Regions from separate parts of the Mesorhizobium sp. WSM1497 genome, predicted to be linked through region 1. Evidence: riboswitches for the same ligand, from Rfam matches in the RefSeq annotation. Region 1 holds a riboswitch; each other region holds the start of a gene.
What was found. Region 1 has a riboswitch for cobalamin ahead of A9K65_RS25405 (ABC transporter ATP-binding protein). Riboswitches for the same ligand answer to the same signal wherever they lie in the genome.

Region 1 (9,581 bases):
CAGTTCCCTGGTTCTTGCCAGCAGCCCCGGCCTGACGACGTTCTGGGTCGCTGCCCTGGCCATGGGCTTTATCCTGCTGTTCATCGTGCCCTACCAGATCCGTCTGGCGATCACCGCCGACGAGACGCGCACCGCTGTGCTGCTGGTGCCGGCAGCCCAACTGTTCGGCCTGGCGCTCGGGCCGATTGCGGCGTCGCTGCTCATCGACGGCAAGGATTTCCGGTCAGTGCCGGAATTCGCCGCCGCCAGCGCGGTGGCAAGCGTGGCGCTGCTCGGTCTCTTCGTTCTTGTGTCACGTCGCCGTCGTGCGGTTGCCTGAGCGGGGAGCGCCATGTCGAACACTTGGAGCAACTGGTCGGGCTTCGTAAGTGCCGAGCCCAAGCTGATCGCCAGCCCCGGCGATGCCGGTGAACTCGGTGATCTCGTCCGGACCGCGCCCGGCCCGGTGCGCGTTGCCGGCGCCGGTCATTCCTTCACACCGCTGGTGAAATCGCAGGGCACGATCCTGTCCCTGGAGAGACTGGAAGGGCTGGTCTCGCACGACGCGCAAAAACATCAGGCGCGGGTGCGGGCAGGGACCCGGCTCGGCCCGCTCATGCACATCCTGCAAGGCATTGGCCAGGGCCTGCCCAACATGGGCGATATCGACCGCCAGGCGATCGGCGGCGCGCTGGGCACAGCCACGCACGGCTCTGGGCCGACGCTCGGCGCCTATCACACGCAGCTGGAGACGGTGCAGATCGTCGACGGGCTTGGCAAGGTCCGCGACTTCAAGCGGGCAGGGGATCGGGACATGATCCACGCCATCGGTGTCGCGCTCGGCGCTTTCGGCGTGCTCACCGAAGTGACGCTGAACAACATCGCGACCTACCGGTTGCGCCGCCGCAAATATGTGCTGCCGATCACCGAGATGCTGCGCGATTTCGAGGCGATGATGGCCGCGCATCGCTCGGCCGAATTCTACTACATTCCGTTTTCCGGCTATGCGCAGTTCATCGCCAGCGATTTCAGCGATGCCGCACCCACCACGCGGCCGCCGGAAGAGGACGAGGCGGGTTTGAGGACACTGCGCAGGCTGCGCACTTCACTTGCCTGGCTGCCATCGCTGCGTGGCCGCCTGATCCGATCGGCGGCCGCCAAGTTTCCCGCCGAGGACTACGTGCAGGACTGGCTCAACGTCTATGCCAGCGACCGGCAGACCAAGTTCAACGAGATGGAATATCATTTGCCGTTCGAGGAAGGGCCGAAGGCGCTGGCCGAGATCATCGAGCTGACCGAGAAGCGCTTTCCCGAGGTCTATTTCCCGATGGAGGTGCGCTCGGTCGCGCCGGACCAGTTCTGGCTTTCGCCATTCTACAACAGGCTGACCTGCTCCGTCGCCATCCACCATGACGCCGCGAACGATCCTTTGCCGTTCATGCGGGCGGCAGAGCCGATCTTCCGCAGATATGGCGGCCGGCCGCATTGGGGCAAGATGCACAGCCTGAAAGCGGCGGAGCTGAAAAAGCTCTACCCGCGCTGGGACGATGCCATGGCGGCGCGCCGCGACATCGATCCGGAAAACCGCTTCGTGTCGCCCTACATGGCCGGCCTGTTCGGCATCGAATGATGAGCACCTATTTTTCCACCCTCTCGGATGCGCTGAAGACCGCCGGCATCTTCCGACCCTGCCTGCTGCTCGACCGCGATCGGCTGGACGGAAACATTGCCCTGGTAAAAAGGAGGCTGGATCCCGGCCTGGCCGTGCGGCTGGTCGACAAATCGCTCGCCTGCCTGCCGCTGCTTGCGCATATAGGCAAGGCGCTTCGCCATGAGCGCTTCATGACCTTCCACCCGCCGATCAGCGAGGCGGTGCTGAAGGCGTTTCCGGATGCCGATCTGCTCTACGGCAAGCCGATGCCGATCGGTGCGGCAAGGGCTGCGCTGGTGAAGGGTGATGCCGACTGGTCGCGTGTCTGCTGGCTGATCGACAGCGAGGAGAGACTGGCGGAATACGGTGCTCTCGCTGACGAACTCGGCATCGGCCTGCGCATCGCTTTCGAGATCGATGTCGGGCTGCATCGCGGCGGCTTTGCTGATCCCGCGGCCTTGTCGAAGGCGTTGAGCGCGTTGCCGGTCCGGCTGCATTGCGAAGGCGTCATGGCCTACGAGGCGCATGCGCCGCTCATTCCCGGCCTTTTCGGCGGACCGGCAAAGGCATTGGCGGAGGCGTCGGCGCAGGCTGCGGCGTTCGTCGCTTGTCTCGGCGCCGACCAGCGCCGCATCCTCAACATCGGCGGCAGCAAGACCGCGCTGCTTCATCGTGGCGGCGCGGCCAATGAAGTGTCGATGGGCTCGGCCTTCGTGCTGCCCAGCGACTTCGATACGCCAGGCCTCGACGGCTTCCAGCCGGCGGCTTTCATCGCTACGCCGATCCTGAAAGTGGTCGAGCCGATGCTGCCTGGCCCGCCGGCCGTCACCCGCCTGCTGCAGGCGCTCGGCCGGTTTCCGCGCAAGGGCTGCTATCTCTATGGCGGCAAGTGGATGGCCGAGCCGGTCTTCCCCCAAGGCATGAAGACGAACGGCCTGCTCGGCCTGTCCTCCAACCAGCAATTCATGGGCTTGCCCGCCGATGCGACCGCAAGGCCAGGCGACTACGCGTTTCTAAGGCCGACGCAGAGCGAGGCCGTGCTGCAGCAATTCGGGTCGATCGCCGTGTTTTCCGGCGGAAAGGTCATCGATCGCTGGCCGGCGCTGCCGATGGCGTGATCGAGCTACGCCTTCACCGGTACCCAGATCTCCAGCCCGCCATTGCCGCTGTGGGCATCGAACTCCGGTCCATAGCGCTCGAATTCCGGTGCATCCGCGATTTCGTGACCGGAGTCGGGCAGCCAACTGTTCCAGATCGTGTTGATCGTCCGGCGGATGGATGAGATGTGCTCGCGGTGCGAGAACACCGCATATTTCTGCGCCGGCACCCGCACCCGATAGAAGTCCTTCGGCAGATCCGCAAAGCCGGACACTTCGACGCCGACGACATAGTCGAAATTGCCCGCGTCGTCGCCGTTAAGGCAGACGCCGTAGAAAACGCCTGAGATCTCGCCGGGGATGTTGCCGATATAGGGTGCAAAACGCTGCCACTGCATCGGAATCCCGGCGCTGGTTTCACAGCTGTAGCGTTCGCCGAGGCCGGCGATCAGGAACGGCCGGCTGGTCTCGAAGCGCGGTGGTTCGAGATTGGTGAGGAAGGACTGGTCCATCAGGATCGGCTCCACGAGGTCGAGGTTGTTGGTCGAGCCTTGCGCGCGCACCAGTTCCGGCGTGGTGCCGAACTGATCGCGGAAGGCACGGGTGAACGCCTCATGCGAGTTGTAGCCGGCGTCGAGCGCGACGGCGAGGATGTCGGGCGCTCCGCCGGCCAGCTTGCGCGCCGCCTCGGTCAGCCGGCGTGAGCGCATGTAACCCATCACCGAGCGGCCGGTTGCGGCGCCGAAGGCGCGCGTCACATGAAAACGCGACACGCCGCTGCTTTGCGCGACATCGTCAAGCGAGATCGCCTCCGGCAGATGGCTCTCGACGAACCACAGCGCTTTCTCGGTCGGGTTCATGGGGCTCCTTTTCGCATTGGCCGGATCATCTTGGCGTTTCCTGGCGCGGCCAGTTTGATCGAAATTGCGCATCCCGTGCAATCTGCGCCGATCCCATGGGCTTTCGCTTGACAGCGGGCCGCGTCATCTCCTAAGAATGTTATGTTATTACATAAAGTGAGCGTGCAATGCCTGTTTCCCTTAGCTGGCCCACCACTTCGTCCGAGAAATCCATTGCGAAGCGTTTGGTGGAAATCTACGCTGAAGTGGTGATGGTCCCCGAGCCGAAAGGCGAGGGGTGAAAAGGGAACACGGTGAGGCCTGTTCAGGTCGAGGCCGTGGCTGCCCCCGCAACTGTAAGCGGCGAGCAAAATCCGTGAATGCCACTGGCCGGCAAGGCTGGGAAGGCAGGATGGCGCAACGACCCGCGAGCCAGGAGACCTGCCATCACTGAGTTGACCGGACGGGGTGTGCCGGGAGGAAACGCGAGTCCCGGTCTTGTCGGCCGGTTCGCCAGCTTCCTTCCGTCGCCAGTTTTGGAAAGTGACGGAAAGTTGGACGGCTCCATCGATCATCGCATCACCATGCGCACGCTTTGCCGTCCCCGCAATCCGGCGGGCAGCAGCCGATGAGCGCAGTGCTTCTCGAAGCCCATGACCTCTGTGCCATGGCGAATGGGCGGAATCTGGTCCAGGCGGTCAGCTTCTCGGTGGCCGCTGGCGATCGCCTTGCCATCATCGGTCCCAACGGCGCCGGCAAGACGACGCTGCTGCGCATGCTGTCGGGCATGCTGCGGCCAAGTTCCGGCGAGGTGAAGCTTGGCGGACGCGGGCTGGACAGGATTTCGGCCGCCGAGCGGGCGTTGCATATCGCCGTTGTCGGCCAGACCGACCAGCCCGATCCGCGGCTGGCGGTGATCGATTATGTCGAGCTTGGCCGGGTCCCGCACGCCGGGCTGCGGCGCAGGCGCGAGGAACGCGATATCGCCGTCGAGGCGCTGCGCCGGACCGGCCTGCTGCCGCTGCTTGGCCGCACCGTCGGCTCGCTGTCGGGCGGCGAGCGCCAGCGCGCCCAACTGGCGCGCGCCATCGCCCAGCAGCCCAAAATCCTGTTCCTCGACGAACCGACCAACCATCTGGACCCGCGCGCCCGCGGCGAACTGCTCGACCTCGTGGCAGGCTTCGAGATGACGGTGATCGCGGTGCTGCACGATCTGGCGCTGGTAGCACCCTTCGCCACCAGGGTTGCGGTGATGAATCATGCCCGCCTGCAAGCGCTCGCCGCACCGCGCGAAGCGCTGGCCCAACAGCTGATCCGCGAGATTTTCGGCATCGATGTGCTGCGCCTGCGCCATCCGACCGAGGATCGAGAGTTGACGGTGTTCGAGGTTCCGAACCGTGCCGCGCCGCCGTCGTGATTGAAGCCGTTCCATAGTCGACCCGATCCCACCCACAAGGAGCATACCCGTGAAACGCCTCGCTTTTTCGCTTGCCGTCTCGCTGCTGACCTCGACCGCCTTCGCCTTCCCGGTAACCGTCGACAGCTGCGGCAAGCCGCTGACCTTCGACGCGCCGCCGAAGCGCGCTGTCATCCACGATCTGAACATGGCCGAGATGGCTTTCGCGCTGAAATTGCAGCCGTCAATCGTCGGCCTGACGGGCATCACCGGATGGTACAAGGTCGGTTCCGAATTCAAGGCAGAGCAGGGTTCGATCCCGGAGCTGGCGCCGAAATATCCGACGCTCGAAAACCTCGTGGCCGTGGAGCCGGATTTCTTCTTCGCCGGCTGGTACTACGGCATGAAGCCGGGTGGCGAGGTGACGCCCGACACGCTTGCCCCGCACGGCATCAAGACGCTGGTTCTGGCGGAAAGCTGCGTCCATCTCGACAAGAGCCGCCCCGCCGCCTCGATGGACCTGCTCTATGGCGACGTCGAAAAGCTGGGCAAGATCTTCGGCAAGGAGACAGAGGCGGAAAAGCTTGTCTCTGGCTGGAAGGCGCAGCTCGCCGACATCACCGCCAAGGTCGGCAGCGCCAAGGGCACGCGGGTGTTCCTCTACGATTCCGGCGAGGACAAGCCGTTCACCGCAGGCAAGTTCGCCATCCCCAGCGCCATGATCACTGCCGCCGGCGGCGACAACATCATGGCTGACATGGACACCAGCTGGGGCAACACGGATTGGGAAACGGTGGCGTCGCGCAATCCGCAATTCCTCATCCTGCTCGATTACCAGGACGGTGGCGGCTACAGGAAGCTGCTCGATTTCCTGAAAGCGCATCCGGCCATGAAGGAGACCGACGCGGTCAAGAACGAACGCTTCGTTGCCCTGCGCTACGCCGAGCTGACGCCTGGACCCGCCAACATCGAAGCGATCGACAAGATCGCCAAGGCCATGCACCCGGAAGCATTTTGAGCTTGCGTCATCCGGCATTTGCGTTGGCCATGCTGGCGGGAGCGGCGGCGATCGCCGCTCTCGCTCTGCTGTCGATCGCCTATGGCTCGACGCTGATCCCGCTGGCCGACGTTGTTGCAGCGCTTGGCCGCGCAATCGGCTTAGGCGGGCACGACGTGTCCGGGCCGGTCGGCAAGATCGTCGTCGATCTGCGGCTGCCGCGCACGATCCTGGCCATCTGCGTCGGCGCGGGCCTCGGCGTCGTCGGCGCGCTGCTGCAGACGGTGACCCGCAACGATCTCGCCGATCCGTTCCTGTTCGGCCTGTCGTCGGGCGCCGCCGCCGGTGCTGTTTCCGTCATCACCGTCTTCGGCGACAGCTTTGGCATCTGGACGTTGCCGGTCGCGGCCTTCACCGGCGGCATATTGGCCGCCGGCGTCGTCCTGCTGCTGGTCGCGCGGGTGAGGGGCCAAGGGCCGGAGCGGCTGATCCTCGCCGGCCTTGCTGTGTCCTTCATGTTCACCGCCTTGACCAACTACCTGGTCTTTGCCGGCGACCAGCGCGCCGCCCACTCCGTGTTGTTCTGGACGATGGGCGGCCTTGGCCTGGCGCGCTGGGACAATATCTGGCTCGGCGCGCTGGGTGCGGGCACCATTCTGGCTTACGCGCTGTGGAACCACCGCCGGCTCGATGCCTTCCTGGCCGGCGAAAACGCCGCCGAAAGCCTTGGCGTGCCAGTGGCGCGCATGCGCCGAATGACGTTTCTCGTCGCCGCCTTCTCGACGGCGATCCTGGTCTCTGTCGCCGGGGTCATCGGCTTCGTCGGGCTGATGATCCCGCATCTGTCGCGGCCGCTGGCAGGCCCCTTGCATCTGCGCCTGGTTGCCAGCTGCGCCGTCTTCGGCGCGGTGCTTTTGCTGGCCAGCGATCTTCTGGCCCGAACGCTGCTTCCGCCGCAGGAACTGCCGATCGGCATCATCACCAGCTCGGTCGGTGCGTTCTTCGTCGTCACCATGCTGATCCGCAACCGGCTTTGAGCGCCTTTGGCAACCGGTCGCCGGATCACACGGTCCAGAAATAGCGCACGATGTGGAAGAACACCGGGGCGGCGAAGACCAGGCTGTCGGTGCGGTCCATCATGCCGCCATGGCCTTCGATCAGATGGCCCCAGTCCTTGACGCCCTGGTCGCGCTTGATGGCCGAGGCGACCAGCCCGCCTAGGAATCCCATCGAGCAGGCGACGAAGGCCACGCCTGCCGCCTGCAGCGGCGAGAAGGGCGTCACGAACGACAACAGCGCGCCGAGCAGGCTCGCCGACACCAGTCCGCCGATCAGCCCTTCCCAGGTTTTCGACGGCGAGACGTTCGGCGAAAACCGGTGTTTACCAAACAGCTTGCCGAAGATGTACTGCAGCACGTCGCTGCCTTGCACGACGATGATCAGGAAGGCGATCAGCAGCAGGGTGCGGCCCTCGAAGCCTGGCACGTCGAGTGTCAGCAGGGCGGGGACGTGGCTGACGCAATAGACCGAGATCATCACCGCCCATTGCTGCGCGGCGATCCGCTCGAGGAAGCGTTCGGTGTCGCCATGCAGCGCCGTGATGGCCGGCATCAAGAGGAAGCAGTAGACCGGAATGAAGATGACGAAGAGCCCGTACCAGGCGGTCCACACCAGCCAGTACTGAAACGGGATGATGATGCCGAACATGCCGAGCAGCACCCAATGGTCGCTGCGGCGCGTATGCGTCAGCGTCACGAATTCGCGCAGCGCGGCGAAGGAAATCAGCGCAAACAGGATGGTCATCCCGTAACGGCCGAAGAAGAAGGCGACCGTCATCAGCGCCACCATCACCCACCAGGCGTTGATGCGCTGCGTGAGATTGACAAGCGTCGAGCTCAGCGGCTTCGGCGCTCGCGCCGAAAGGATGGTGGCGACGATGCTGGCGGTGGTCAAAACCGCCAGCAGGCCGATGATCAGGATGGAGATCTCGTGGCGCATCAATCGTCTCGCTCGGGACGCGGGTTGAGCGCCAGAAGCGCGGCGTGGGCGCGCTCGAGAAAGGCGCGGCGTTCTTCGCCCGGGCCAACCGCGACAGGCGCGCCGAAAACGACGCGGCACAGCAGCGGCACCGGCAGGAACTGGCCCTTGGGCAGCACGCGCGACATGTTCTCGATCCAGCACGGGATCAGCTCGACCTCAGGCCGCGCCGTCGACAGATTGTAGAGCCCGGAGCGGAACGCCAGCAGCGGCTCGTCTGTCATGTTGCGTGTGCCTTCGGGAAACAGGATAAGCGAGTGCCCTTGGTCGAGAACCGACAGCATGATCTCGATGGGGTTTTCCTCAGGTCTCGTCCATTGCCGGTTGATGAGCACGGACGACAACATGTCCTGCGCGATGAAGCGGCGCAGCCGCGACTTCCCCCAATATTCGCCTGCGGCAACAGCATGGGTGATCGCGCGCTCCCTTTCGCTGAGACAGGCCGACAAAAGGATGAAGTCGCCATGGCTGGTGTGATTGGCGAAATAGATGCGCTGCCGCTCGGAGGGCAGGCTGCCGTTCCAGATCGGCCGCACCCCGGTCACCATCCGGGCCAGAGCCGACAGGCCGACGGAGGTTACCGTCTGCAGCAAGGTGAAGGTCTTGAGCGAAAGCTTGTTCATCGCGGCGCCCAAAACCCTGCCGCCAGAAGCGCTGCGGCAAACAGAGCCAGGGCAGCGCGCTGCTTGAACAGCAAGCGGCTTGTGCCGGCCATGCGGTCATCGAGCAAGCGTGTCGCGAACGGAGCCGGTTTCAGGCGCATGCGCGCCAACATGTCATCCACCGCGGCACCGCCGGAAGCTTCGTCGTCATGGCTCGCCATCAGTCGGAACAGCAGCGCGTCGAATGCCAGCAATGCCGACAGCGCCAGCACCGCAACCGCGCTCGCGGCGGCGATCGACAAAGCGATGGCCGCGGGCAAGGTCTCGAAGGCACCGCGCGCCGATGCGGCTAGAGGCGCAAGGACATTTGCGGCCAGCACGATTGCGGCCGGCCACGCGGCCTGTCGCATCAGCATGCCGGCGAAGCGGTCGGTGCGGTCCTGATAGGTATTGCCTGTCATGACGCCGCCCGCCCCGTGGCCTCTGCAAGGTGGACCGGCCGGCCGGCGGCCGCGAGCATCTCGCGGGCGAGCGCTGGCGTCCCGGCCCTGCCGGTCGCCACCAGCCATTCGGCGACGACGCCGGCGCTGCGCTGGAAGCCGAGCGCGCAGCACACCAGGACGGTGCCGTCGCGGCGTGCATTCTCCAGCGCGCCGGCTGCCTGTTGCCGTATCGCCAGTGGCGGCGGCAACAGGTCGATCATCGGAAAGCTGATCCAGCGGCAATCGGTTGTCGCCGGCTTTTCGAGTTCGGCGGCGAGGTCGATGACCGTGCCGAAGCTGTTGGCCTCGCTTGCCGTGGGAAAGCGCCCGAGAAAGACACCTTCGGCAATCGCCACCTGGGGGGCAAGATTGCGCGTCCAGGCCCATATGTTTGCCCTGGCGCCGAGGCGATAAGGCAAGAGCAGGATACGGCTTGCAAGCGTGATGCTGCCATCGGCGGATTTCTGGAACACTTTTTCGCCTGCCCCTGCATAGGCGAGG
Region 2 (9,581 bases), 1.5 Mb from region 1:
CCGCCCTGGTCGCAGATCGGGCAATCCAGCGGATGGTTGATCAGCAGGAACTCCATCACGCCTTCCCTGGCCTTCTTGACCATCGGCGTGTTGGTGAAGATTTCCGGCGCCTCGCCATTCGGGCCGGGACGCAGGTCGCGCACGTTCATGGCGCAGGAAGCCTGCGGCTTGGGCGGCCCGCCCTTCACCTCGATCAGGCACATGCGGCAATTGCCGGCGATCGACAGCCGCTCATGGAAGCAGAAGCGCGGCACTTCCGCGCCAGCGTCTTCCGCCGCCTGCAGCAGCGTGTAGTGGTCGGGTACAGTGATCTCTTTCCCGTCGACCTTGAGCTTTGCCATTCGCCTCAAACCCCTGCGGAGTTCCCGCAATCTCTTTTTCCGGACGCGGTCGAGACCACGTCGGGCACTTCATTCACTTCTTGACGGCGAGCGCCGCCGCTTGAGCTGTCCAATCGTCGCGGCCGATGCGGCCGCCGAGCGACAGATAGTCCTCGACCCAGGCAACCTCTTGCGGCGTCCATGCCGCGATCTGGGCATACGTCCAGATGCCGAGGCCGTTGAGAACCTTTTCCAGCTTGGGCCCGATGCCCGATATCGCCTTGAGATCCGCCGGTTTCGCCGGCTTCTCCACGGCCTTGGGCTGCCTGAAATCCTCGGGCAACAGCGCATCGCCGACGCCGCTTGTTGCTGGAGCGGCGTTTGCGGCCGGCACGGCAGTTGCGGCTTCCTTGGCGGCAATATCGGTGACCTCCCTGGCGAAGGACTGCGCCTCGGCGATCATGGTTTTCGCCGTCGCCCGCGCCTTGGTGGAGGAAGAGTTCGGATCATCGAACTGCGCGACGCGCGCCTCGAAATCATCGACGATCGGCTGCAGCAGCCGTTGCGAGGCTTCTGCCGCACCTGAAAACGCGCCCAGCCAGACGCCGAAAGCATGATTGGCAAGCCCGAGGCCAAGCGCCGACATCGCCGCCGCACCCGCCACAGGATGCACGAAAAGGTTGACGGCACTGGCCATCTCCTTCGGCATCATCCTGGTCAAGTCCTGGTTCATCTTGTCGATCTGGTCCAAATTGGGCATCAGCGGGTTCGAATACGGCGCCATAGAGTTCTCCTGGTCGTTTCGTCGTTCGCCCGCCCTTCGCTGCGGACTTTCGTCCGCGTAAAACGTTCTTCTATTCCGCCGCCACCATCACAGGCTCGGCCCGGTGCGCATTGCGCGAAAACTCGTCGATGCGCCGCTCCACTTCGCCGCGGAAATGCCGCATCAGGCCCTGGATCGGCCATGCCGCCGCGTCGCCCAGCGCGCAGATCGTATGGCCTTCGATCTGCTTGGTGACGTCGAGCAGCATATCGATCTCGCGCTTCTGCGCCTCGCCGCGCACCAGCCGTTCCATCACCCGCCACATCCAGCCGGTGCCTTCGCGGCATGGCGTGCACTGGCCGCAGCTCTCGTGCTTGTAGAAGTAGGAAAGCCGCGCGATCGCCTTCACGACATCGGTCGACTTGTCCATGACGATGACAGCCGCGGTTCCGAGGCCGGATTTGAGATCGCGCAGCGCGTCGAAATCCATCGGCGCGTCGATGATCTGTTCGGCCGGCACCAGCGGCACCGAAGCGCCGCCCGGTATGACCGCCAAAAGATTGTCCCAGCCGCCGCGAATGCCGCCGCAATGCGTCTCGATCAGCTCGCGGAACGGGATCGACATCGCCTCTTCGACCGTGCACGGATTGTTGACGTGGCCGGAGATGCAAAACAGCTTGGTGCCGACATTGTTGGGCCGGCCGAAGGACGAGAACCAGGCCGCGCCGCGGCGCAGGATGGTCGGCGCAACCGCGATCGATTCGACATTGTTGACCGTGGTCGGACAGCCATAGAGGCCGACATTGGCCGGGAATGGCGGCTTCAGCCGCGGCTGGCCCTTCTTGCCTTCGAGGCTTTCGAGGAGCGCTGTCTCCTCGCCGCAGATATAGGCGCCGGCGCCGTGGTGCATGTAGATGTCGAAATCGTAGCCGGAGGTGTTGTTCTTGCCGATCAGCTTGGCCTCATAGGCCTCCTCGATCGCGCGCTGCAGCGCCTCGCGCTCGCGGATGAACTCGCCGCGCACATAGATGTAGGCGGCAACCGCACCCATGGCGAAACCGGCAAGCAGCGCGCCCTCGACCAGCGTGTGCGGGTCGTTGCGCAGGATGTCGCGGTCCTTGCAGGTGCCGGGCTCGGATTCGTCGGCGTTGATCACGAGATAGCTCGGCCGGCCATCGCTCTGCTTGGGCATGAACGACCATTTGAGGCCGGTCGGGAAGCCGGCGCCGCCACGGCCGCGCAGGCCCGACGCCTTCATCTCGTTGACGATCCACTCGCGGCCCTTGGCGACGATGCCGGGCGTGTTATCCCAGGCGCCGCGCGCCATCGCGCCGGCCAAGGACTTGTCGAACAGGCCGTAGATATTGGTGAAGATGCGGTCTTTATCCCCGAGCATTTTTCGTCCCTCAGACCGGCTTCTTGCCGAAGACGCGGATGTATTCGGCGACGCCACCCTTGGCGAGCGCCTTGGCCTGCTTGACCCAGTCGTCGCGATCGATGCGGCCCTGGAAAGAGAGATAGCCATCCACCCACTCGCGTTCGGCCTTCTTCCACGACGCGACCTGCGCGAAGGTAAAGATGCCCAGCGTATGCAGGATGCCCTCGATCTTGGGGCCGACGCCGGAGATCAGTTTGAGGTCATCGACCTGTGCCGGCCTGTCGATGCCGGCCGGGCGATTCTTGTCCCCGAGCGACGGTTTGGCCGGCTTGGCGGCCGGTACCTTGACCTCTGGCGCCTTGAAGGCGGAGGCCGGCTCGGCCTTGGTGATGGGGCCACTGCGCTGCTTGGAAACCTGCTCGACTTTGGAGTCTGCCTTGTTGGCATTGGCGGCCGAATGCAGTGGAGCGGCAACACTCGCCGCCTTTTCAACCGCCGGCGCGACCTTGGTTTTTGAAGGCGTCTTCAACGCCGGGCTGGTTTCAGGGGCGTCGGTCTTCGGCTTGCTGGTGTTGGACGGTGCGACAGGGGCCGCGGCCGGCGCCGGCACTGCGACGATCGCGTCGGGTGCCGCCCTGGCGGCCTTGGCCGCCTCCCTGGCTTCCCTGTCGCGGGTCGACTTGAGGATCGCCTTTTCGCTCTTCAGCGTGGTGAGGCCGGAGGCCGGCTCCGAGCCGGTGCGGCCATTCTGCGGCCCCGGTTCTACCGCAGCACCCTTGCCGGCGTCATAGAGATCGATGATTTCAGCCAGGCGTTCCGGCGTCAGATCCTCGAACGTGTCCTTGAAGATCATCACCATCGGTGCGTTGACGCAGGCACCGAGGCATTCCACCTCTTCCCAGGACAAGGTTCCCTTGTCGTTGGTGTGGAACTGGTCGTGATGGACTTTGGAGCGGCAGACATCCATCAGCGCTTCCGAACCGCGCAGCATGCAGGGCGTGGTGCCGCAGACCTGGATGTGCGCACGCGTGCCGACCGGATTCAACTGGTACTGCGTGTAGAAGGTCGCGACTTCCAGCCCGCGGATGCGGGGCATGCCGAGCATGTCGGAGATCGTCTCGATCGCCGCCTTCGTCACCCAGCCTTCCTGCTCCTGTGCTATCATCAGAAGCGGGATGATGGCCGACTGTTCACGGCCCTTCGGGTACTTCTTGATCCATTGCTTCGCAGCCGCGGCATTCGCCCGGTTGAAGGCGAAGGATGCTGGCTGGACGCTGGCTTCTGCGAGACGGCGGACTGACATTTAGCGATCGACCTCACCAAACACGATGTCGAGGGAGCCGAGAACGGCGGTGACGTCGGCCAGCATGTGGCCGCGGCAGAGGAAATCCATCGCCTGCAGATGCGCGAAACCCGGCGCGCGCAGCTTGCAGCGGTAGGGCTTGTTGGAGCCGTCCGAAACCAGATAGACGCCGAATTCGCCCTTCGGCGCCTCGACCGCGGCGTAAACCTCGCCGGCCGGCACGCGATAACCCTCGGTGTAGAGCTTGAAGTGATGGATCAGCGCTTCCATCGAGCGCTTCATCGCCTGGCGCTTGGGCGGCACCACCTTGCCATCGAGGTTCGACACCGGGCCGGTGCTCTCCTTGCCGAGCAAAAGGTCGACGCACTGGCGCATGATCTTCGCCGACTGGCGCATTTCTTCCATGCGTACGAGGTAGCGGTCGAAGCAGTCGCCGTTCTTGCCGATCGGAATATCGAAATCCATCTCCGAATAGCATTCATAGGGTTGCGACTTGCGCAGATCCCAGGCTGCACCCGAGCCACGCACCATCACGCCCGAAAAACCCCAGGCCCAGGCATCCGCCAGCGAGACGATGCCGATATCGACATTGCGCTGCTTGAAGATGCGGTTGCCGGTCAGCAGCCGGTCGAGGTCGTCGATCGACTTCAGGAACGGGTCGATCCACTTGCCGATGTCCTCGACCAGTTGACGCGGCAGGTCCTGATGGACGCCGCCGGGCCGAAAATAAGCGGCATGCATGCGCGAACCGGAGGCGCGCTCATAGAACACCATCAGCTTTTCGCGTTCGACGAAGCCCCACAGCGGCGGCGTCAGCGCACCGACGTCCATCGCCTGCGTCGTCACATTGAGGATGTGCGACATGATGCGACCGATCTCGCTGTAGAGAACGCGGATCACCTGGCCACGCTTCGGCACCTCGATGCCGAGCAGACGCTCGGCGGCCAGCGCAAAGGCATGTTCCTGGTTCATCGGCGCGCAATAGTCGAGCCGGTCGAGATAGGGCACCGCCTGCAGATAGGTTTTGGCTTCGATCAGCTTTTCGGTACCGCGATGCAGCAGTCCGATATGCGGATCGACGCGATCGACGACTTCGCCGTCCAGCTCCAGCACAAGGCGCAAAACGCCGTGCGCCGCGGGGTGTTGCGGGCCGAAATTGATGTTGAAGTTGCGGACGGAGGTTTCAGCCATTTACTGCTTTGCCTTCTCGTCACCCGGCAGCACGTAATCCGTACCTTCCCACGGGGACAGAAAATCGAAATTGCGGAATTCCTGCTTGAGCTCGACCGGCTCATAGATAACGCGCTTGGCCTCGTCGTCGTAGCGCACCTCGACGAAGCCGGTCAGCGGGAAATCCTTGCGCAAGGGATGGCCTTCGAAGCCATAGTCGGTCAGCAGGCGGCGCAGGTCGGGGTGGCCCGAGAACAAAACGCCGTAGAGATCGTAAGTCTCGCGTTCGAACCAGTCGGCGCCGGGATAGACGCCGGTGATCGACGGCACCATGGTTTCCTCGTCGGCCTGCACCTTGACGCGGACGCGCACATTCTGCTTCGGCGACAACAGGTGATAGACGACGTCGAAACGCTTGGCCCGCGACGGATAGTCGGCGCCGCAGACATCGATGATCGAGATGAACTGGCAGCGCGCATCGTCGCGCAGGAAGGTCATCACCTCGACCAGATCGCGCGGCTCGACATGGATGGTGAGTTCTCCATAGGCGATATCAGCCTCGTTCACGCGGCCGATCAGCTTCTCGCCGAGATAGTTCGACAGTTCGCTCAGGGATGCGGTCATGGATTTACCGTTCGATCGTGCCGGTGCGGCGGATCTTCTTCTGCAGCAGAAGAATGCCGTAGAGCAGCGCTTCGGCGCTCGGCGGGCAGCCGGGCACATAGATGTCGACCGGCACGATGCGGTCGCAGCCGCGCACCACCGAATAGGAATAGTGGTAATAGCCGCCGCCATTGGCGCAGGAGCCCATCGAGATGACGTAGCGCGGCTCCGGCATCTGGTCGTAGACCTTGCGCAGCGCCGGCGCCATCTTGTTGGTCAGCGTGCCGGCGACGATCATGATGTCGGACTGGCGCGGAGACGCACGCGGCGCGACGCCGAACCGCTCCGAATCATAGCGCGGCATCGAGGTGTGGATCATCTCGACCGCGCAGCAGGCGAGGCCGAAGGTCATGAACATCAGCGACCCGCTGCGCGCCCAGGTGATGAGCGCCTCGGTCGAAGTGACCAGAAAGCCCTTGTCGGCCAACTCGTTGTTGATCTCGAGGAAGAAGGGATCGTCCTCCCCCACCGGCCTGCCGGTGTTGGGATCGATGATGCCCTTGGGCTTCGGCGCGACGAGGGTGCCTGAACTGTCGTTCAATCCCATTCCAGCGCTCCTTTTTTCCATTCATAGGCAAAGCCGATGGTCAGCACCGCCAAAAAAACCATCATCGACCAGAAACCGAGCATGCCGATCTTCGAAAACGACACCGCCCACGGAAACAGGAAGGCTACTTCCAGGTCGAAGATGATGAACAGGATCGACACCAGGTAGAAACGGATGTCGAACTTCATGCGGGCGTCGTCGAACGAGTTGAAACCGCACTCGTAGGCGGAAAGCTTTTCGGGATCGGGATTGCGGTAGGCCACCAGGAAGGGCGCGGCCAGCAGCGCCAGGCCGACAACCAGCGCCACGCCTATGAACAGGACGATGGGCAGGTATGAGCTCAAGAGTGCGTTCATGCTCGGCTTTCCGTTGGCGCCAATCCACGTTGATTACAGCACCGGACCCTAATGCGGAAGCGTGACAGTTTAACCGCTGAACCGTTTTAAGGGCCTATGCTGCAACGCGGCGAGGGTTAGCGCAGCACTTCCAGCGAAGCAAGTCAAACCTTGTTCAAAACATCGACCTGGACGGCATATCGCGGCAAACTGGTCCGATCCGCTCCTGTTTGATTTCCTTCGCTTTTTACTCCACTTTTCTCTCCTGACATGGATGCCGCCAAAACCCTGCTAGCATGGGTTGGAATCAGCCATTCGACCCTCGGTCAAAACACGTCAAAGTGATATCTGCATGAAGGAAAAGATCTCGCTCCCAATGGCCCGGCGCATTGCGCTTGCCGCCCAGGGGTTCCTCGATCCTCGCCCGACCGGCACGCCCGACCGCCGGCATTTTGCCCGCACGCTGTCCCGCACCGGCCTGTTGCAGATCGATTCCGTCAGCGCGGTGGTGCGCGCTCATTATATGCCGCTCTATTCGCGCCTTGGCCCCTACCCGTTCTCGCTGCTCGACAACGCGGCCGTGACGCGCAAGCGCATGGTTTTCGAATACTGGGCGCACGAGGCCTCCTTCCTGCCGGTCGAGACATACCCGCTGATGCGCTGGCGCATGCAGCGCGCCGAGCGGGGCGAGGAAATGTATCTGGGTCTCGCCAAATGGGGCCGCGAGCACGCCGCCTACATCGAAGAGATCTACCGCGAGGTCGCCGAACGCGGCCCGATCGCCGCTTCCGCGCTGGAGGGCCAGAAAGGTTCGGGCGGCTGGTGGGGCTGGAGCCATGCCAAACACGCTTTCGAATGGCTGTTCTGGGCCGGCCGCATCACCACGGCGCACCGCCGCGGTTTCGAGCGCTTCTATGACCTGCCCGAGCGCGTGCTGCCGCAGGCGATCCTCGATCTGCCGGTGCCGACGCCTGAGGACGCGCACCGCGAATTGCTGCGCATTTCCGCCCGCGCCCACGGCGTGGCGACTTCAAGCGATTTGCGCGATTATTTCCGCCTGTCGCCGGCCGATATGAAAGGCCGGTTGGAGGAACTGGTTGAAACGGGCGAGTTGCTGCCGGTGCGTGTCGAAGGCTGGGACAAGCCGGCCTATCTTCACCGGGACGCCCGCCTGCCGCGCAAAGTCGAGGCCCGCGCCTTGCTGGCACCCTTCGATCCGGTCGTCTTCGAGCGCTCGCGCACCGAGCGGCTGTTCGATTTCCACTACCGCATCGAGATCTACACACCGGCCGACAAGCGGCAGTATGGCTATTATGTCCTGCCGTTCCTGCTCGGCGACCGGATCGTGGCGCGCATCGACCTCAAGGCAGACCGCCCGGCCGGCATACTGCGCGTCCATGCAGCCTATGCGGAGCCCGGTGCGCCGCCTGAAACCGCTGCGGAGTTGTTCGAGGAATTGAAGCAGATGCAAGGTTGGCTCGGGCTCGAACGCATCGAAGTGACGCCTGCCGGGGATTTGGGGCCGGCGCTGGCCGACATAGCCGTGTCGTAAGCTCGCGTTGACACCGCCGCCCGCAAAAGCCTAAATCCGGTTCCAGATGGTCCCTTGCCCGCAACGGCAAGGGCTAAGAGGGAATGCGGTGCGGGGCAAAATCCCAAATCCGCGGCTGTCCCCGCAACTGTAAGCGAAGAGCCAAGGCCGAAAACCACTGGGAATTCCCGGGAAGGCGGCTACCCAAGGCGATGACTCGCGAGCCAGGAGACCTGCCGTCTGCGACTGTAGAATCCGATCGCCCGGCGGGTTTCCGGGCAAGGAGCCCGATCTTTGGACCACGACAGCAGTTTTTCGGCTGGCACAGCGGATATTTCGTCCGGCCATGATGATGCCTTGGCCGGCGTCACCATCATCGTCTGCGGCTCCTGCCGCAATGAGACCGGCTCCGACGCTCATCCCCGCGCCGGCGAGTTGCTGACGGACGACACGCGCCGCGCCGCCGCTGGCGACGATATCCGCATCCGCAGCGTCGAATGCCTTGGCAATTGCAAGCGGCGCCTCAGCGCCGCGATCCTGCGCGACGGTTGCTGGAGCTATGTCTTCGGCGACCTGACCGCGACCAGCGGCGCCGACCTCGTGACAGGCGCAAAGCTCTTCGCCACCTCGAAAGATGGCCTGATCCCGTGGCGTGGCCGCCCCGATAGCCTGAAGCGCGGCCTCGTGGCCCGCATTCCACCCATCGACATGCTGAAGGATTGACCATGACCACTTCCGTATCCCGCGTTCCCTGCACCGTCGTCACTGGCTTCCTCGGCGCCGGCAAGACGACGCTGGTCCGCCATCTCCTGGAAAACGCCGGCGGCAAGCGCATCGCCATCATCGTCAACGAATTCGGCGACATCGGCATCGATGGCGAGATCCTCAAGGGATGCGGTATCGACACCTGCCCCGAGGAAAACATCGTCGAACTGGCCAATGGCTGTATCTGCTGCACCGTCGCCGATGATTTCGTCCCGGCGCTCGACCAAATCCTGTCGCTGACGCCGAAGGTCGACCATATCCTGATCGAAACCTCGGGCCTGGCACTGCCCAAGCCGCTGGTCCAGGCCTTTCAGTGGCCGAGCGTGAAAAGCCGGGTGACCGTCGATGGCGTCATCGCCGTGGTCGACGGACCGGCATTGGCCGAAGGCCGCGTCGCCAACGACATGGAGGCCCTCCAGGCGCAGCGCGCCGGGGACGAGACGCTCGACCACGACGATCCGGTGGAAGAAGTGTTCGAGGACCAGATCGCCTGCGCCGACCTGATCATCCTGTCGAAGAGCGACCTGATGGACGCCGCCGGCACCGCCCGCGCCAATGCCATCATTGGCGAACACTCCGCCCGCGCAGTGAAGATCGTGCCGACGTCGCATGGCAAGGTCGATCCCTCCGTGCTGCTCGGGCTCGGTCTCGCCGTCGAGGACGACATCGAGAACCGCAAATCCCATCATGACGGCGCCTTCGACCACGAGCATGACGACTTCGACACCTTCATTGTCGACATAGCCTCGGTCGCCAATCCCGATGAACTGGCAAAACGCGTCGCCACGGTCGCAGAAGAAGAGAAC
Region 3 (9,581 bases), 1.9 Mb from region 1:
ACGGAGGCAGACCAGATCGTGCTGACCGCCAAGCTCAACGCCCTGTTGGGCTCACGCGGCGGCGACTGGGAGATTCTGACGACATCGGCTTTCGTGACCATCATCGTGCCGCTGATCGTGTTCTTCTCGCTGCAGCGCTATTTTGTCCGCGGGCTGCTTGCCGGCTCGGTGAAAGGAGGCTGAGACGATGCAATCCGCTTTGAAGGCCAGCTCGAAGCCTGACCTCGCTATCGATCGCGACTGGTGGCGGGGCGCGGTGATCTACCAGATTTATCCGCGCAGCTACCAGGACTCGAACGGCGACGGCATCGGTGACCTTAAGGGCATCATCGGGCGGCTACCCTACATCGCGGCACTCGGTGCGGACGCCATCTGGATTTCGCCGTTCTTCAAGTCGCCGATGAAGGATTTCGGCTATGACGTGTCGGATTACTGCGACGTCGATCCGATGTTCGGCACGCTGGCCGACTTCGACGCGCTGACCGCCGAGGCACACAGGCTGGGCTTGAAGGTGATGATCGACGAGGTGCTGTCGCACACCGCCGACAACCACCCGTGGTTCAAGGAAAGCCGGTCGAGCCGCAGCAACCCGAAAGCCGACTGGTACGTCTGGGCAGACGCCAGGCCGGACGGCACGCCGCCCAACAACTGGCTGTCGATCTTCGGCGGCTCGGCCTGGCAATGGGACACCAGCCGCCAGCAATATTACATGCACAATTTTCTGGCCGAGCAGCCCGACCTCAACTTCCACAACCACGAGGTCCAGGACGCGTTGCTCGACGTCACCCGCTTCTGGCTGGAGCGCGGCGTCGATGGTTTCCGGCTCGACACCATCAATTTCTACTTCCACAGCCAGGGCTTGGAAAACAACCCGCCGCTGCCGCCGGAAGAGCGCAACGACCAGACCGCGCCGGCGGTCAACCCCTACAACTACCAGGACCATCTCTACGACAAGAGCCGGCCCGAGAATCTCGGCTTCCTCGAACGGTTCCGTGCCCTGCTCGATGAATATCCGGCAACGGCAGCGGTCGGGGAGGTCGGCGATTCGCAGCGTGGGCTTGAAGTGGTGGCCGCCTACACCGCCGGCGGCAAGCGCGTGCACATGTGCTACTCCTTCGATTTCCTGGCGCCGGAAAAGATCAGCGCGGGCAAGGTCCGCTCGGTGCTGGAATCCTTCGGCAAGGTCGCCAGCGATGGCTGGTCGTGCTGGGCCTTCTCCAACCACGATGTAATGCGCCCGGCCTCGCGCTGGGCCGCCAATGAGCCCGACCCGACCGCCTACCTCAAGGTCATCTCGGCGCTGCTGATGTCCTTGCGCGGTTCGGTCTGCATCTATCAGGGTGAGGAACTTGGGCTCGGCGAGGCCGACCTTCGGTTCGAGGATTTGCAGGATCCCTACGGCATCCGCTTCTGGCCTGAATTCAAGGGCCGCGACGGCTGCCGCACACCGATGGTGTGGGACGGCGGCGCCAAGAATGGCGGCTTCTCCCAGGCAAAACCCTGGCTGCCGGTGCCGGCCAAGCATTTGGCGCAAGCGGTCAATGTCCAGCAGGGCGACGAGGCTTCGCTGCTCGAGCACTACCGGCGCTTTCTCAGCTTCCGGCGTGCCCATCCGGCGCTGGCCAAGGGCGACATCACCTTCATCGAAAGTGAGGGAGATACCGTCGCCTTCACGCGCCGCGCAGGCAACGAGCAGATCGTCTGCGTCTTCAATCTGGGAGCCGGGCGGGCCAAGGTTGACCTTGGCGGCCGATCGCTGCAACCTCTGCCCGGGCACGGATTTTCGGGGCAGGCGAGCAGCGGTTCCATCGAGCTTGGCGGCTACGGCGCCTGGTTCGGGCGTCTCGACTGAATTTCCAATCACTGGAGGAAACCAATGGCCGATGTCACGCTAAGACAAGTGAAGAAGTCCTACGGCAATCTGAACATTCTCCACGGCATCGACCTCGATATTAAGTCGGGCGAGTTCATCGTCTTCGTCGGCCCGTCGGGCTGCGGCAAGTCGACATTGCTGAGGTCGATCGCCGGGCTCGAGGAAATCACCTCCGGCGAACTCAGAATAGCCGGCGAAGTGGTGAACGACGTGCCGCCGTCGAAGCGGGGCATCGCCATGGTGTTCCAGTCCTACGCGCTGTACCCGCACATGACCGTCTACGACAACATGGCGTTCTCGATGAAGATCGGCAAAGAGAACAAGGCCGAGATCGACCGCCGCGTGCGCCAGGCCGCCGAGATCCTGCAGCTGACCAAATATCTCGACCGGCTGCCCAAGGCGATGTCGGGTGGCCAGCGCCAGCGCGTCGCCATCGGCCGCGCCATCGTGCGCAATCCGAAGGTGTTCCTGTTCGACGAGCCGCTTTCGAACCTCGACGCCGCGCTGCGCGTCGCCACCCGCATCGAGATCGCCAAGCTCAAGGAATCGATGCCCAACACGACCATGATCTACGTTACCCACGACCAGGTCGAGGCGATGACGCTGGCCGACCGCATCGTGGTGCTCAAGGACGGCCATATCGAGCAGGTCGGCACGCCGATGGACCTCTACAAGAAGCCCGGCAATCTGTTCGTTGCCCAGTTCATCGGCTCGCCGGCCATGAACATCCTGCCGGCGACCATCGAAAAGACCGGAAACCCGACCGTCGTCAGCCATGTCGGCGGACGCAAGGCGACCGTGCCGATTGCGACGCCGGCTTCGGCAAAGGGCGCCGCGGTGAGCTTTGGCGTGCGGCCGGAGGACCTGATCATCGCCAGCGGCGCGGACTATCTGTTCGAGGGGACGGTCGACTATGTCGAGCAACTCGGCGAGGTGCAGCTTGTCTATGTCGACATCGGCCGCGCCGATCTGCCGCTGGTGACCAAGCTGCCCGGCAATGTCGAGGTCAAGCGCGGCTCGACATTGCGGCTGAGCGCCAATGGCGAGGACCTGCATATCTTCGACGCGGATGGACGTTCTTTCGCGTTGCATGAAGTGGAAGCAAAGGCGGCTTAACCGCAATTACCGTGTCAGGCACAAAAAAGAGCGGCGGGCCGGGCCCGCCGCTCTTTGACTTGGAGATCGACTTCGGTTGTTAGTTGTTGCCGAAGAGGTTGCGGTCGGCACCTTGCGGAGCAGACTTCTGGGTGGTGTCACCCGACGAGTTCAGCAGCTTGTAAACCGGCGAACCGGTGTTGCGTACCGAAGAGGTGCGCGTGCTGTCGACCGAAGTCGTGGCGGCAGGCTGATTGGCACCATTGGAGCCAAAGTTGTCGCTGCCGGCGAAGGCACTGCCGGTGATGGCCAGAACGGCGGCGGCAGCAATAAGGATCTTGTTCATTTTAGTCTCCTGAATTCTGGATTTCGCCAGGACGGCAGACACAGCTGCCGTCGGTTGCGAAATTGGTTGTTAGCGACCGAAGAGGTTACGGTCGCTGCCCTGAGCGGGCGTCTGGGCAGCCGGTTCCGAGGTCTTGGTGGAAGCCGTGTACGACTGGTCCACAGCGGCGGCAGGCTGGTTCGGGCCGTTCGAACCGTAGTTGTCGCTGCCCGCGAAAGCGCTGCCGGTGATGGCCAGAACGGCGGCGGCAGCAATGAGGATCTTGTTCATCTTGAATACTCCTGAATGTCTGAATTTCGCCAGGGCGGCGGGCGAGCCCGCCGTCGACCGGAAAACTGGGAATCGGCTGTTAGTTGTTGCCGAAGAGGTTGCGGTCAGCACCCTGGGCAGGCGCCTGAGCAGCCGGTTCCGACTTCTTGGTCGAAGCGGTGTACGAGCTGTCGACAGCAGTGGCTGCCGCGGCGTTCGAACCGTAGTGGTCGCTACCAGCGAAGGCGCTGCCGGAAATGGCCAGAAGGGCTGCGGCAGTGAGAATGATCTTTTTCATTTTTGGTACTCCAGTATCGTCTTTTTCCGTCCGTCTAGCGGCGTGTCTTGGAAATGAAATCGCGTCGTTCGGACAGCCCCGATGTGGGAGGGCAAGGTCGTCTTTTCCAATCACGAAGTTGTTCCGTGTGGACCATGAATCCACACCTTGAAATTGTGCCAACGGAATCTACGGATGCATTTTTCTTCTTCACATCAGTGCGTTAGGTGTATCCACCTGATGGATCACTGACTGTTTCAGAGGCCCAGCGTTCACACCGTCCTGCACGCACCGTCAACAGAAACGAACCGTTCGGTTCGATTTTAGAGCAAGCTAATAGTCACTTTTCGAAACCGTTAACCTTTTTTGACCCCCGCGAAGGGTCGGATTCGCGAAGATCGCAGCCGGCAAATGGCCGCCCGGGAGGTGGGATCTCGGCCCGCGACGATCTGCAGTAGCGTTTCGCATGCCGTGTCGCGCCGCATGGATACGATGTCGTTTTCATGCCGACGGCGCGCCCGCGATCGTGGTTAGATCATACCATCTCAGGTGCCGCTTCGTGACGACGAGGCGGAGAATTGGGAAGCCGGTCAGAATCCGGCGCTGCCCCCGCAACGGTGGTGGAGTTCAAGTCGCAACGGGAGACCACTGGGCAACCGCCTGGGAAGGTGTCGCGATGGTCCGCAAGGACAACTCCAGAGCCCGGAAACCAGCCCGAGATTTTTAGACTCGACTGATCGCGGTGGGCGGTCAAGAGGTGGATAGCGCATGTCCGGCACACAGCCGGCCTGTGTTTCAATCCTTCCTCCGTCACCACCAGTTCAGTCCTTAGGAACGAGGACAGGACATGGATATCCGCAACGACATGCTGAGGCTCCTGAAGGGGCGCCGGCAAGGCTTTTCGCTGGAGCAGCCCTTCTACACCGATCCGGACTACTTCAAGCTCGACATGGAGCTGATCTGGTATCGCGACTGGCTGTTCATCGGCCATGATTGCGAACTGCCGAAGCCGGGCAGCTACATCACCGTGCAGGTCGGCGATTATCCGGTCGTCCTTGTCCGCGACCAGCACGGCAAGATCAACGCCTTCCACAATTCCTGCCGCCATCGCGGCAGCCGCGTGTGCAACACGGAGAAGGGTACCGCGGCAAAGCTCGTCTGCCCGTATCATCAGTGGACCTACGAGCTGGACGGCCGCCTGCTGTTTGCCCGCCAGATGGCCGACGGTTTCGACAAGAGTGATTTCGGCCTGAAGCCGGTCGCCTGCGAGAGCGTCGGCGGCTACATCTTCATCTGCCTGGCCAAGGAACCGGCAGATTTCGCGCCGATGCGGGCGATGATCGAACCCTATCTTTTGCCGCACCGGCTGCGTGAAGCAAAGATCGCCTTCGAGAGCACGATCGTCGAGAAGGGCAACTGGAAGCTGGTCTGGGAAAACAACCGCGAGTGCTACCACTGCGCCGCCAATCATCCCGAGTTGTGCAAGACCTTCCCCGAGGCTCCAACCGTAACCGGCGTCCATGGCGCCGACAGCGACCCTGAAATGGTCGCACACTGGGCCAGATGCGAGGCATCAGGCTTGCCGAGCAAATTCCGCATCGATCCGGCAGGGCAGTACCGCGCCACCCGCGCGCCGCTGCTGCGCGATGCCGTCAGCTACACCATGACGGGAAAACGGGCGGTCCAGAAGAACCTGTCCGACAGCGTTTCAACCGACCGCATCGGCTCCTTGCTGCTCTATCACTATCCGACGACCTGGAACCATATCCTCGGCGACCACGCCGTTACCTTCCGCGTGCTGCCGATCAGTGCCACGGAAACCGCGGTGACCACGAAATGGCTCGTCCACAAGGATGCGGTCGAAGGCGTCGACTACGACCTCGCTGAGCTCACCCATGTCTGGACCGAGACCAACGACCAGGACCGCCGCATCGTCGAGGAAAACGCCTTCGGCATCCTGTCGCCGGCCTATGAACCAGGCCCCTATTCGGAGCTGCATGAGGGCGGCGTGATCCAGTTCGTCGAGTGGTACGCGTCGTTCATCGGGCCGCGCCTTGCCGAAGGCGGCCGGCCGGCCCTGCGCAGCGTCGCCTAGCCCAGGGGACAAGAGGATGAATGCGATGACGGACCTTGGCCTCTATCGCCATCTCGACCAGATGACGCCCTGGAACGACAGGCTGCAGGTGCTGGAAGTGATCGGCGTCAGCGACGAAGCGCCTGACGTGAAGACCTTCACCTTCCGCTCCGACAACCAGACCTGGTTCCGCTACAAACCGGGGCAGTTCGTGACTCTGGAACTGCCGACATCGGACGGGCCGCTGATGCGCACCTACACGCTGTCGTCCTCGCCGTCGCGGCCGTTCTCGATCGCGGTGACGGTCAAGGCGCAGGCGGGCAGCACCGGTACGCGCTGGATGTTCGACCATCTGACGCCCGGTTCGCACGTCAAGGCCTATGGGCCGACCGGCGACTTCTCGCTGCACAGCCACCCGGCCGCCAAATATCTGTTCATTTCGGCCGGTTCCGGCGTGACGCCGATGATGTCGATGCTGCGCTGGCTGAACGACTGCGCCCCATGGACCGATGTCGGCTTCGTCAACTGCGCGCGCCGCCCGGAAGAGATCATTTTCCGCAAGGAGCTCGAACTGCTCGGCAGCCGCATGCCTGGGCTGTCGCTCGGCTTCATGATCGAGGAGCGGTCGAGCCGCGAGGGCTGGTTCGGCCATATGGGCCGCATCGACGCGATCCGGCTGCCATTGCTGGCGCCCGATTTCCGCGAGCGCGAGATTTTCTGCTGCGGCCCCGATCCTTTCATGCGCGCCGTGCGCGGCATGCTGGACGCCGCCGGCTTCGACATGGCGAAATACCATCAGGAAAGCTTTGCCGCGCCTGCCGTGGAGGAGATCCCGGCGCCGTTCTCGCCGCCGGCGGAAGACGGCGCCGCTGCCACCGTGGAGGCCGTGACACCGATCCGGTTCTCGCATTCCGATGTCGATGCCGAATGCGTCGCCGGCCAGACGGTGCTGCAGACGGCACGCGCCTCGGGGGTGCGGATTCCCGCCGCCTGCGAGTTCGGCCTGTGCGGCACCTGCAAGGTGAGGAAGGTCGCGGGCGACGTCGAGATGAGCCACAATGGCGGCATCCTCGATCACGAAATCGAGGACGGCTTTATCCTCGCCTGTTGCTCGAAGCCGCTTTCAGCGCTTGAAATCGAGGCGTGACCGGCAGGCACGGTCAGAGACTGTCCATGCCCGCGCGGCCTGCAGCTGCGCTCGCCCGGGCCTAAGCCATCTTGCCAAAAACCCTGCAAATGGTTAGACGCCTGCAACGGTGGGGTTGACCGTAGGGCCCGAAGATCATCTCCGCGGCCTGCTTCGGCGGGGAGCAAACATGCGACAATCCGGCGTATATGCCATTGCCAGCAAGGATATCGTCTTTGAATCCTTCGATGGCGAAGCCGTCGTTCTCGACCTGACCACCGGTAAATATTTCGGCTTCTCTGATTCAGGCAGCAGGCTTTGGGATGCACTGTCGTCCGGCGTGCCTGCCTCCGAACTGGTCGGCGCCGCGACCGGAATTGGCGCCCTCGATGCCGCCGCGATTGACGGCTTTGTTTCACAATTGCTCGAATTCGGTTTGCTGGCGGCCGCAACCGATGGCGTGGCAAGACCGGTTCCCAGCGAATTGCTGGCTCAGCTCGCCGCTGCCGGCGAGCCCCTCAAGGTCGACATCCATGACGACCTTGCCGACCTCATTGTCGTCGATCCCATCCACGAGGTCGAGGAGCCCCTCGGCTGGCCCGCGGTGAAGCAGGCCAACTGAGGCGCCCGCCAGGCTCTCGTTGCCGGACAGCTCCGGAACAGGCAGACCATGCCAAACGTCACTCTCGAAAACCTGACTGACTACGCACGTCATGTCCTGGCGCAAGCGCAGAGCAGCGCCGCGCATTATCCACTGACCTGCAAGGTGGGCTTGCCGCATCTGGAGTTGACCGCGCTTGTGAGTGCCGGCGCGTTGGCGGATGCCTTCGCTCATGGCTTTGTCACGGCTCCGGACAACCGAGCGCCTGCCGACCTCTGCCGCATCTTCGTCGCACATCCCGGCATTGACGGCATCGCGGCACCGGCCAGATGGGGCCAAGGACCCTTCACACAGCATGGCTTCGCCACAAGGCTGGCGGAAGCCGGATTGCGCGGCAACCATTTCCATGACCTGGATTTCTGGCAGTTCTATGATCCGCAACGTCGCGTTGGCGTGCAATTGATGGCCTCGGCCGATGCCTTTCCACCGTGGGAGCCGGGAGCGCCGCTGCGCCCCTTCCTCCATTGGGAATATGCGGCACGTGGCATGCGGCTGGCCCATGCGGGGACGCTCGGCACCAAAGGCAGGGGCGTACTGCTGGCCGGCGCGGGCGGCGCCGGGAAATCCGGGACCGTCGCCGCCGGCCTCCTCCACGGGCTGGACAGCGTCGGCGACGATTATGTGCTGGTCGACCTCTCCAACGGCGTGACTGCCCGCCCGTTGTTTTCAACACTCAAGCAGGATCCCCAGGGATTCGCGCGACTTGGGCTGAAGCACCGGCTGAAGGCGCACGGTCCGCTCAACTGGCAAGGCAAGCATGCTTTTCACATTGACGACATTGCGCCACGGCCGGTGCCCGAAACTCTGGACATCGTTGCGCTGGTGGTGCCACATATCGGCGGAGGCGGGGCAAGTTCGATCGTGCCGGTGTCGCGCAGGGATGCCATGATTGCCTTGGCGCCGTCCGGCATAGCGCAGATGCCGGGCGAGCGGGAGAGCGGCTTTCGCTTCTTCAGCGACCTGACCCGCCTGCTGCCGTGCTATCGTCTGTCGCTGGGGACGCAGCCACAGGAGATAGCCGGCACGATTGCGGACTTTCTTGTGCGGGGCGCTTCGTGAAACTGAGCGTGATAATGCCCGTCTACAACCGTGAGCGCTATGTCGTTTCGGCATTGCGCTCGCTGGTGCGGCAGCGGGACGCCGCCGATCTCGACATCATCGTCATCGACGACGGTTCGACCGACGGCTCTGCTGAGGCCGTACGCTCGATGATGCGCGAAAACCCCTGCATCCGACTCTTCCAGCAATCGAACATGGGCGTGGCCAGGGCGCGCAACGCCGGGCTGCGGCACCTGCCGCCGGATGCGGAGTTCGTGTCATTCCTGGATTCTGACGACATCTCGCTGGCCGGACGGTTCAAGGCCGATCTCGCCCGCTTCGAGGCTACCTCCGGGCTTGAGCTAACCTATTCGCTGATGACGCTGGTCGACCGGATCGACGACGAGAAGCTCGAGCCGAAGGCGGACTGCTGTACCATGACGCTTCGCGGAATTTCGCTGAGCACCGCTCTCTTCAGTCGAGCGCTTGTCGATCGCATCGGCCATTTCGACGAGGACTTTGAGCAGTCCGAGGACACGGATTATCTGTTGCGAGTCTTCGAAACCGGTCCGCGCTACGAATTGCCGAACACCGTCGCGATCTACTACCGACGCCGACGCCACGCCGGAAATGTCACCAAGGAACATAGCGGCAGGGTCCGCAACCACTTGCGTGCAATCCACAAGTCGATGCGGCGGCGCAAGGCCGATCCGTCACGGCGAGAGGTCCAGGGCATCTTCGAATTGAAGAGTCCCGCCGATTGGCGGATGCCATGATGCTCGACACAATCGGCTCGGATCAGCCAAGCCCGCAACGCTGCTGGAGACGCCGATGAGGCTGAG

Region 2: another riboswitch for cobalamin. It lies ahead of A9K65_RS17765 (DUF1636 family protein); the one in region 1 lies ahead of A9K65_RS25405 (ABC transporter ATP-binding protein).
Region 3: another riboswitch for cobalamin. It lies ahead of A9K65_RS02000 (aromatic ring-hydroxylating dioxygenase subunit alpha); the one in region 1 lies ahead of A9K65_RS25405 (ABC transporter ATP-binding protein).

The regions. Positions count from the first base shown of each region.
Region 1 is NZ_CP021070.1:5,171,598-5,181,178, reverse strand. Features, by position in the region: gene A9K65_RS25425 (MFS transporter) at 1-319, shown strand, start outside; gene A9K65_RS25420 (D-arabinono-1,4-lactone oxidase) at 332-1,609, shown strand; gene A9K65_RS25415 (alanine racemase) at 1,609-2,748, shown strand; gene A9K65_RS25410 (AraC family transcriptional regulator) at 2,754-3,587, opposite strand; cobalamin riboswitch at 3,823-4,030, shown strand; gene A9K65_RS25405 (ABC transporter ATP-binding protein) at 4,195-4,983, shown strand; gene A9K65_RS25400 (ABC transporter substrate-binding protein) at 5,033-5,980, shown strand; gene A9K65_RS25395 (iron ABC transporter permease) at 6,010-6,996, shown strand; gene A9K65_RS25390 (phosphatidate cytidylyltransferase) at 7,022-7,957, opposite strand; gene A9K65_RS25385 (lysophospholipid acyltransferase family protein) at 7,957-8,619, opposite strand; gene A9K65_RS25380 (hypothetical protein) at 8,616-9,059, opposite strand; gene A9K65_RS25375 (phosphatase PAP2/dual specificity phosphatase family protein) at 9,056-9,581, opposite strand, start outside.
Region 2 is NZ_CP021070.1:3,659,123-3,668,703, reverse strand. Features, by position in the region: gene nuoG (NADH-quinone oxidoreductase subunit NuoG) at 1-341, opposite strand, end outside; gene A9K65_RS17805 (NADH-ubiquinone dehydrogenase) at 415-1,104, opposite strand; gene nuoF (NADH-quinone oxidoreductase subunit NuoF) at 1,175-2,479, opposite strand; gene A9K65_RS17795 (NADH-quinone oxidoreductase subunit E) at 2,490-3,764, opposite strand; gene A9K65_RS17790 (NADH-quinone oxidoreductase subunit D) at 3,765-4,955, opposite strand; gene A9K65_RS17785 (NADH-quinone oxidoreductase subunit C) at 4,956-5,558, opposite strand; gene A9K65_RS17780 (NADH-quinone oxidoreductase subunit B) at 5,563-6,144, opposite strand; gene A9K65_RS17775 (NADH-quinone oxidoreductase subunit A) at 6,135-6,500, opposite strand; gene A9K65_RS17770 (winged helix-turn-helix domain-containing protein) at 6,832-8,031, shown strand; cobalamin riboswitch at 8,062-8,266, shown strand; gene A9K65_RS17765 (DUF1636 family protein) at 8,305-8,733, shown strand; gene cobW (cobalamin biosynthesis protein CobW) at 8,736-9,581, shown strand, end outside.
Region 3 is NZ_CP021070.1:431,437-441,017, forward strand. Features, by position in the region: gene A9K65_RS01970 (carbohydrate ABC transporter permease) at 1-183, shown strand, start outside; gene A9K65_RS01975 (alpha-glucosidase) at 188-1,852, shown strand; gene ugpC (sn-glycerol-3-phosphate ABC transporter ATP-binding protein UgpC) at 1,877-2,989, shown strand; gene A9K65_RS01985 (DUF680 domain-containing protein) at 3,069-3,314, opposite strand; gene A9K65_RS01990 (DUF680 domain-containing protein) at 3,384-3,584, opposite strand; gene A9K65_RS01995 (DUF680 domain-containing protein) at 3,664-3,861, opposite strand; cobalamin riboswitch at 4,371-4,573, shown strand; gene A9K65_RS02000 (aromatic ring-hydroxylating dioxygenase subunit alpha) at 4,688-5,935, shown strand; gene A9K65_RS02005 (hybrid-cluster NAD(P)-dependent oxidoreductase) at 5,961-7,061, shown strand; gene A9K65_RS02010 (PqqD family protein) at 7,231-7,662, shown strand; gene A9K65_RS02015 (serine kinase) at 7,711-8,760, shown strand; gene A9K65_RS02020 (glycosyltransferase family A protein) at 8,757-9,515, shown strand; gene A9K65_RS02025 (glycosyltransferase family A protein) at 9,571-9,581, shown strand, end outside.